2 regions of the Pseudomonas sp. nanlin1 genome follow, and region 1 is predicted to be linked to the other one. Evidence: predicted binding sites of a transcription regulator. Region 1 holds the regulator's gene; the other holds the start of a gene.
What was found. Region 1 encodes FliA, which starts transcription of late flagellar genes. Its sites were predicted from a motif close to CTAAAGTTTNNNNNNNNNNNGCCGNTAA; they were not measured.

Region 1 (4,129 bases):
CCTGAAACCCTGTCAGAAACCCAGGCTGGATAGCAGATCGTCGACATCGTCCTGACCAGATACAACGTCTTCACGTTTATCGGCATGAATCTGCGGACCTTCACCCTTGGATGGATCTTTTTCTTTATCTTTTTCTGCAACGATCGCTTGGTGATCATGATCGATCCCCGCAAAGCGATCGACGTGGCTGGCCATGAGCACCAGCTTGAGCAGATTGCTTTCCACTTCAGTGACCAATTGCGTGACGCGCTTGATCACCTGGCCCGTAAGGTCTTGATAATCCTGCGCCAACAAAATGTCGTTGAGGTTGGCAGTCAGTTGGTGAGACTCAGTATCGCTGCGTTTGAGAAACTCGCTGATTTTAGGAGCCAGCAGGCGAAACTCGTTGGCGTCCATCTCGCGGCGCGTGAAGCGTTCCCAATCCAGGCTCAACGCTTTGGCATCGGTCGCAAGGGCCTCAGACACCGGCGTGCTCTGCTCCACCAGGTCCATGGTTCGGTTGGCTGCGTTCTCGGTGAGCCTGACCACGTACGACAGCCGCTCGGTGGCGTCAGTGATCTGCGACACCTCTTCGGCTTGAGGCATATGGGGGTCGATATGAAAGTTGACGATCGCGCTGTGCAACTCACGGGTCAGCTTACCGACTTCCTGATACAGGCCACGGTCGCGGGTCTGGTTGAGCTGATGAATAAGGTCTACTGCATCGCCGAAACGGCCTTTTTCAAGGCTGGACACGAGCTCAGTAGCGTGTCTTTTCAGGGTCGACTCGAAGTCGGCCAAAGATGAATCTTTATTGTCCATAGCGCCCCCGTGGCGGTCATCAGCTGTTGACGCGCTCGAAGATCTTGTCGATCTTCTCTTTGAGCACTTGGGCGGTGAAAGGCTTGACCACATAGCCGTTAACACCGGCCTGGGCCGCTTCGATGATCTGCTCACGCTTGGCTTCGGCGGTCACCATCAATACCGGCATGGTTTTCAGACGCTCGTCGGCACGGACCTGCTTGAGCAGTTCAATGCCGGTCATGCCAGGCATGTTCCAGTCGGTGACCAAAAAGTCGAAGTTACCGCTTTGCAACATTGGCAATGCAGTGATGCCGTCATCGGCTTCCGCCGTGTTGGTGAACCCCAGATCGCGCAAAAGGTTCTTGATGATCCGCCGCATCGTCGAGAAATCGTCAACGATGAGGATTTTCATGTTCTTGTCCAATTAGACCTCCAGCAGTCTTGAACGCACCCAGCCCCTGGGCACGCAATCAAATCGAATCCGTTTAACCAGTACAGCGACTGCCAAAGCAGGCTACTTCGTAGTGAGCCGGGCCAACACCCAGTGGTGTTTACCTGATCACCCCGGAGCGAGCCCGGTACAGATCCGCCCTCCCCCCAAACCCGCGTATTTCTCTACGATCTAGCCCGCCAGTCTTCCAACCGCCCGCGCAGACGCGCCGCGCATTGGCTGTGCAACTGGCTGACCCGTGACTCGCTGACACCCAGCACTTCACCGATTTCCTTGAGGTTCAGCTCCTGATCGTAGTACAGCGACAACACCAGCTTTTCCCGCTCGGGCAGGTTGGCAATGGCATCAGCCAGCGCCGCCTGGAAACGTTCGTCTTCCAGGTCCCGCGACGGCTCCAGCGATCCTGTAGCGCCATCCTCGTGCAGGCCTTCGTGTTCGCCGTCCTGCAACAGGTCGTCGAAACTGAATAGGCGGCTGCCCAGGGTGTCGTTCAAAATCGCGTAGTAATCATCCAGACTCAACTTGAGTTCGGCCGCAACTTCATGATCTTTAGCGTCACGGCCAGTTTTTGCTTCAATTGCCCGAATCGCGTCGCTGACCATTCGCGTGTTGCGGTGCACCGAACGCGGCGCCCAATCACCCTTGCGGACTTCATCGAGCATGGCGCCGCGGATACGGATACCTGCGTAGGTCTCGAAACTGGCGCCTTTGCTCGAGTCGTACTTGGTCGACACTTCTAGCAGGCCAATCATGCCGGCCTGGATCAAGTCCTCGACCTGCACGCTGGCGGGCAGACGTGCCAACAGGTGATAAGCAATACGCTTGACCAAGGGCGCGTAGCGCTCGATCAACTCGTATTGTTGCGATTCCCTAGAAGCCTTGCTGTACATACGGTATCCGCTAGCACTCATGATACTGGCCCCGCGCTGGTTTGCTGAACGAGCCGCTCGACGAAGAATTCGAGATGCCCCCTTGGGTTGGCAGGCAGTGGCCAAGTGTCGACTTTCTGCGCGATGGCCTTGAAGGCCAGGGCACATTTGGAGCGCGGAAACGCTTCATACACCGCGCGTTGTTTCTGTACCGCTTTGCGTACACATTCGTCGTAAGGCACCGCACCCACGTATTGCAGCGCGACATCGAGGAAACGGTCGGTCACCTTGGTCAGCTTGGCAAACAGGTTGCGCCCTTCCTGCGGGCTCTGCGCCATGTTGGCCAAGACCCGGAAACGGTTCATGCCGTAGTCCCGGTTGAGTAATTTGATCAGCGCGTAAGCATCGGTGATGGAGGTGGGCTCGTCGCACACCACCAGCAGCACTTCCTGCGCAGCGCGCACGAAGCTGACCACCGAGTCGCCAATACCGGCAGCGGTATCGATCACCAGTACGTCGAGGTTGTCACCGACGTCGCTGAAGGCCTGGATCAGCCCGGCATGCTGCGCCTGGGACAGATGCACCATGCTCTGGGTGCCTGAAGCCGCCGGGACGATGCGGATGCCACCTGGCCCCTGCAACATCACGTCGCGCAGCTCACAACGACCCTCTATGACGTCTGCCAACGTGCGCTTGGGCGTCAACCCCAAGAGCACATCGACGTTGGCCAGCCCCAGGTCGGCATCCAGCAACATGACCCTGCGGCCAAGCTCTGCCAGAGCCAGTGACAAGTTCACTGACACATTAGTCTTCCCGACGCCACCTTTGCCGCCGGTCACCGCGATCACCTGTACGGGATGCATGCTACCCATGTTCGTTCTTTACCTTGTCTAGACCGGGGCCACACGGAGGGCTGCACATTCGAACATCCGAATAAAGCGTGGCAGTCCATCGATGTAGGAAGATTGCAGTTTCTTGACGCTCATCACCTCAGCCCACCCGCTTATTCGGACTGTGGTAGAGATCAGCGAACATGTCGGCCATGGCCTCCTCGCTGGGCTCTTCCTGCATCTGCACACTGACCGCGCGACTGACCAACTGGTGGCGGCGCGGCAGGTGCAGGTCATCTGGGATACGTGGGCCATCCGTGAGATAGGCCACCGGAAGTCGATGACTGATCGCCAGGCTGAGCACTTCGCCCAGATTGGCGGTTTCGTCGAGTTTGGTCAGGATGCAACCAGCCAGACCGCAGCGCTTGTAGCTGTGGTAGGCGGCCTGGAGCACCTGCTTCTGGCTGGTGGTTGCCAATACCAGGTAATTGCGTGCGCGAATACCGCGCCCGGCCAGGCTTTCCAGTTGCATGCGCAGGGCCGGGTCGCTGGCTTGCAGGCCTGCCGTGTCGATCAATACGACGCGCTTGCGCAGCAGTGGTTCCAGGGCCTGGACCAGGGATTGGCCTGGGTCGACCTGGGTCACCGAAACATTGAGGATACGGCCGAGGGTCTTGAGCTGTTCCTGGGCACCGATACGGAAGCTGTCCATGCTCACCAGGGCAACGCTCTGGGCGCCGTACTTGAGCACATAACGCGCGGCCAATTTGGCCAGGGTGGTGGTCTTGCCCATGCCCGCGGGGCCCACCATGGCGATCACGCCGCCTTCTTCCAGGGGCTCGACCTCGGGGGTGACGATCATCCGTGCCAGGTGCGCCAGCAACATGCGCCAGGCTTGCTTGGGTTCTTTGATATCGCTGGTCAATTCCAGCAGCTCGCGGGCCAGAGGGCCCGACAAGCCGATGCGCAGCAGGCGCCGCCACAGGTTGGCCTGGTGCGGCTGGCTGCCCTGCAGTTGGTTCCAGGCCAGCGAGCCCAACTGCACTTCCAGCAGTTCGCGCAGGCCATTGAGTTCCGAGCGCATCGAGTCGAACAGGCTGCGGTCGACCGCGGCTTGCGCGGCGACCGGTGCAGCTGCAGGACGCACAGGCTCTTCGAAGTGGGGCTCGATCAAAGGCTCGGCAGCGGTCAGCGGC
Region 2 (4,129 bases), 980 kb from region 1:
GACTGTGTGGACAAGTCGCGAATGCTCACCAGGCTGCGATCGACCTGCCTGGCCACTTGAGATTGCTCTTCTGCAGCCGTAGCGATCTGTACGTTGCGGTCGTTGATATGCCCAATCGACTCAGTAATTTCGAGCAGGGCCAGGCCTGCCGATTGTGCCAGGGCCAGTGTCTTGCCCGCTTGTTGACTGGTCTGATCCATAGAGGTCACCGCTTCGTTAGAACCGGTCTGGATGGTTGAGATCATCTGCTCGATCTCGCTGGTCGACTGCTGAGTGCGATGGGCCAACGCCCGTACTTCGTCCGCTACCACCGCGAAACCACGGCCTGCCTCACCAGCACGGGCCGCTTCGATGGCCGCGTTCAGCGCCAATAAGTTGGTCTGCTGGGCGATCGCGCGGATCACGTCGAGCACCTTGCTGATATCGGTGGCCATACCAGCCAAGCCGCGCACGCTGGTGGAGGTAGACTCCACATTGCTGACCATCAGGTTGATCGCGCTGACCGTTTCATCCACCTTGCCACGCCCGGCCATTGCCGTTTTGCTGGTTTGTGCAGCGGCGGTCGACGCCCCTGCGGCATTACTGGCCACCTCATCGACCGCCGAACTCATCTCGTTGACGGCCGTAGCGGCCATTTCAATTTCGTCGTTCTGCCGCAGCAGACCTTTAGAAGCGTCCTCGGTCACGGCGTGCATTTCTTCCGAGGTGGCCGCCAGTTGAGTGGAAGAGTCGCTGATCTGGATGATGGTACTGCGCAGGTTGCTTTGCATCGTGGCCAAAGCACCAATCAAACGGCCCATCTCATCACCGGCATCAGGCTTGACGTCGTGGCTGAAGTCGTTGGCGGCAATACGCTCGGCAATCGTGAGGGAGTGACGCATGGGGGCCATCACACTGTTTGTGTACAGCCACGCCACCAGCAGGGTCGCGAGCAGCGCGATAGCCACGAACACCACAACCAGGGTGAGCGTCTGACTGTAGGCCAGATCAGCGTCTTCGCCAGCGGCTTTGGCCTTGGCGTCATTGATCTCTTTGAGTTTCTGGATATTGGCAGCCACCTGCGTGGACGCCGCCCTGACACTCTGGTCCGAGTACGCCATGGCAGCAGGAAAATCCTTGGCCACGATCAATGCTACGTACTTGGCCTGCACCACATCGAAAGCACTGACCGCTTCTTTCATCGCATCGAATGCCACTCGCCCCTGCGGGGTCACAATCAACCCGGACAGCTCATCGAGGTTCTGCTTGATCAGGGCTTGGGATTTGCGCGCGTCTTCTTCACTCTGAGCCCTGATGGCGTCACTTTCGCTGGCGTTGCGCAACTTGCTATTGCTGTTACGCACGCTGACAAACTCCCGATCCAACACCCCCAGCACCTTGAAACTGGGAACGATATTGGTCTCGACTTTTTTCTCAGCCTCATTCAGCACCGACGCTTGCCGTACGGCAAAAGCGCCCAATGCGACGATCAAGGCACAAAAAAAACCGAAGCATAGGGCAGAACGGGGCGCAAGGTTGAGTTTACGTAAGCTCATGATGGCGAATCTCAGGAGGAATTATGGCATCTACTGAGATCGCTATCGGCTCCGCGCCTGAACGCGTGATGTGGGCACTTTAATAGACGGACGAAAGGTCTTTTTCCAGCCCCCACCGGATCCGGATCACCCTGGGGTGCATTGTTCAGGCTAGCCAGGGCGGGTATATCAGACGCGAGCTTTCTCGATGAGCTCAATGTACTCAGGCGCATTACGCTGATCGCGGACTAGGGCAACGAAGTCGTTGCCTTGCTCGTCACGACCGTCGAGGTCGTAGCCGGCCTCCTTGAAGAAAACCAGGAAGCGCTCGAAATCGTCCACGCGCAGGCCGCGGTAGGCTTTGATCAACTTGTGCAGCGACGGCGAGGTGGCGTCTACCGGTTCGAAGTCCAGAAACAATTTGATCTGGGCGTCGCCGATCTCGTCACCAATCAACTGTTTTTTATCTTTACGCATGGCGGTTTCCAACTGGCAATGGCGATATCACGGGGCGGGCAGTTTACCCCTGGCAAGGCGCCGGGCTCAACGCGCGCGTACAGCACCGGTGTGTAGGTCAGCCCAGACATGCCCATTGGCGTAGGTCAGAAACTGCACGTATACCGTGTCATTGCGCAGTAGGTCGAGGATCACTCGGTACTGCACCAGCGGGTAATTGAGGGTCAACGTCTTGCTGGCCGCGTCGTAAACGGGCTTTTTCAGGCTTTTGCTTTCGGCATCGAAGGTGATGAACACCTGGTTCAAGGTAGCCCCCTTGTTCAGCGGCTTGCCTTTGAGTAACAACGATAACGGTGCGGTAACCGGGATCGGCTGCTGGTTGGAGAGCCGCTGGTTGCCCATGACCGCGGTAAACTCGGTCACCTGCAACAGTTGTTGCTGCTCAGGCGCCGCCTCGCGCAGCGCCGCCTCATCGGGCGGCAGGAACTGCCCATGCATCGGCGCGGCGGCCAACGGCAGGCTAAGCACAAGGGCGAGGGCAGTAACGGGAAGGCGCATGGCAGGCTCCGAAATAGGCAGGCGAGCACTCTCCGGCAACCCAGGGGAACAGTCAACCGCGCGAACGGCTGGCCTGCCCGCAGATATTACAAACCTTTGACGGCGTAGATGCCTGCAGCATTGCGCCAGTAACCCTTGTAGTCCATACCGTAGCCAAAGATGTAGCGGTCGACGCAGGGCAAGCCAACGAAATCGGCCTTGAGGTCTGGGCTGGCTTTACGATCGTGTTCTTTATCGATCAACACAGCGGTGTGCACCGCACTGGCGCCAGCATGCTTGCAGAAATCGATGATCGCGCTGAGGGTGTGCCCTTCATCGAGGATATCGTCGATGATCAACACATCGCGGTCGATAAAGGATATTTCCGGCTTGGCTTTCCAGAACAGGTCGCCACCGCGGGTTTCGTTACGGTAGCGGGTGGCGTGCAGGTAGGACGCTTCCAAAGGGAAGTTCAGGTGCGTCAGCAGTTTGCCGGCGAAAATCAGCCCGCCATTCATGACACAAAACACCACCGGGTTACGCTCGGCCAGTTGCGCATTGATCTGCTCGCCCACACGCGCAATGGCCGCCTCGACGGTCGCTTCGAGGTAAAGGCAGTCAGCCTCTCGCATGACTTGACGGATGTGCTCGAGATCAGCGGACATAGCGCGCTCCAATAGGGGTGGTTGCAGAAAAGCCGGCAAAGGTACGCACCCGCCGGGAACAGATCAAGCATTTTGGACTACCGTGCAGTCTGTCTATAGGACAGCCACCACGAATAGATTAATCTAGCCCCGTTTTTTTGCCCGCCGGAGTTATCCCCATGCCCATCCGTGAGATCCGCCACCCGCTGATCCGCCACAAGCTCGGCCTTATGCGCCGCGCCGACATCAGCACCAAGAACTTCCGCGAGCTCGCTCAGGAAGTGGGCGCCCTGCTGACCTACGAAGCGACCAAAGACCTGCCCCTGGAAAGCTACGACATCCAAGGCTGGGCCGGTACGGTTCAAGTGGAAAAAATCGCCGGCAAGAAAATCACCGTCGTGCCCATCCTGCGTGCGGGTATCGGCATGCTCGAAGGCGTGCTCAGCCTGATCCCCGGGGCCAAAGTGAGCGCCGTGGGTGTGGCCCGCAACGAGGAAACCCTCAAGGCCCACACCTACCTGGAAAAGCTCGCCTCGGAAATCGACGAGCGCCTGGCGATGATCATTGACCCCATGCTGGCCACCGGTGGCTCAATGGTAGCGACCATCGACCTGCTGAAAAAAGCCGGCTGTAAAGACATCCGCGCCATGGTACTGGTGGCAGCGCCCGAAGGCATCGCTGTGGTCGAAAAAGCCCACCCGGACGTGCAGATCTACACCGCGTCCATCGACCAGCGCCTGAACGAACAGGGTTACATCATTCCGGGCCTGGGCGATGCCGGGGACAAGATCTTCGGCACCAAGCAAAAGGACGCCTGAGCATGCAGGACGACTTCAACGAGCCGCTCTGGCGCCAGGTATTGTCCGGTGCGCAGATGCTGTTCGTGGCGTTCGGCGCACTGGTCTTGATGCCGCTGATCACAGGGCTGGACCCTAATGTCGCGTTGTTTACCGCAGGCCTCGGGACTCTCCTGTTCCA

Region 2: a site for FliA is predicted at 1,578-1,605, ahead of QCL65_RS04420 (methyl-accepting chemotaxis protein). Genes of this name have one in related genera too.

What each region holds. Positions count from the first base shown of each region.
Region 1 is NZ_CP124218.1:1,923,211-1,927,339, reverse strand. It holds gene QCL65_RS09075 (protein phosphatase CheZ) at 13-801, opposite strand; gene cheY (chemotaxis response regulator CheY) at 821-1,195, opposite strand; gene fliA (RNA polymerase sigma factor FliA) at 1,399-2,148, opposite strand; gene fleN (flagellar synthesis regulator FleN) at 2,142-2,975, opposite strand; gene flhF (flagellar biosynthesis protein FlhF) at 3,094-4,129, opposite strand, start outside.
Region 2 is NZ_CP124218.1:942,172-946,300, reverse strand. It holds gene QCL65_RS04420 (methyl-accepting chemotaxis protein) at 1-1,535, opposite strand, end outside; gene QCL65_RS04415 (PA4642 family protein) at 1,704-1,991, opposite strand; gene QCL65_RS04410 (hypothetical protein) at 2,058-2,528, opposite strand; gene QCL65_RS04405 (hypoxanthine-guanine phosphoribosyltransferase) at 2,615-3,172, opposite strand; gene upp (uracil phosphoribosyltransferase) at 3,331-3,969, shown strand; gene QCL65_RS04395 (uracil-xanthine permease family protein) at 3,972-4,129, shown strand, end outside.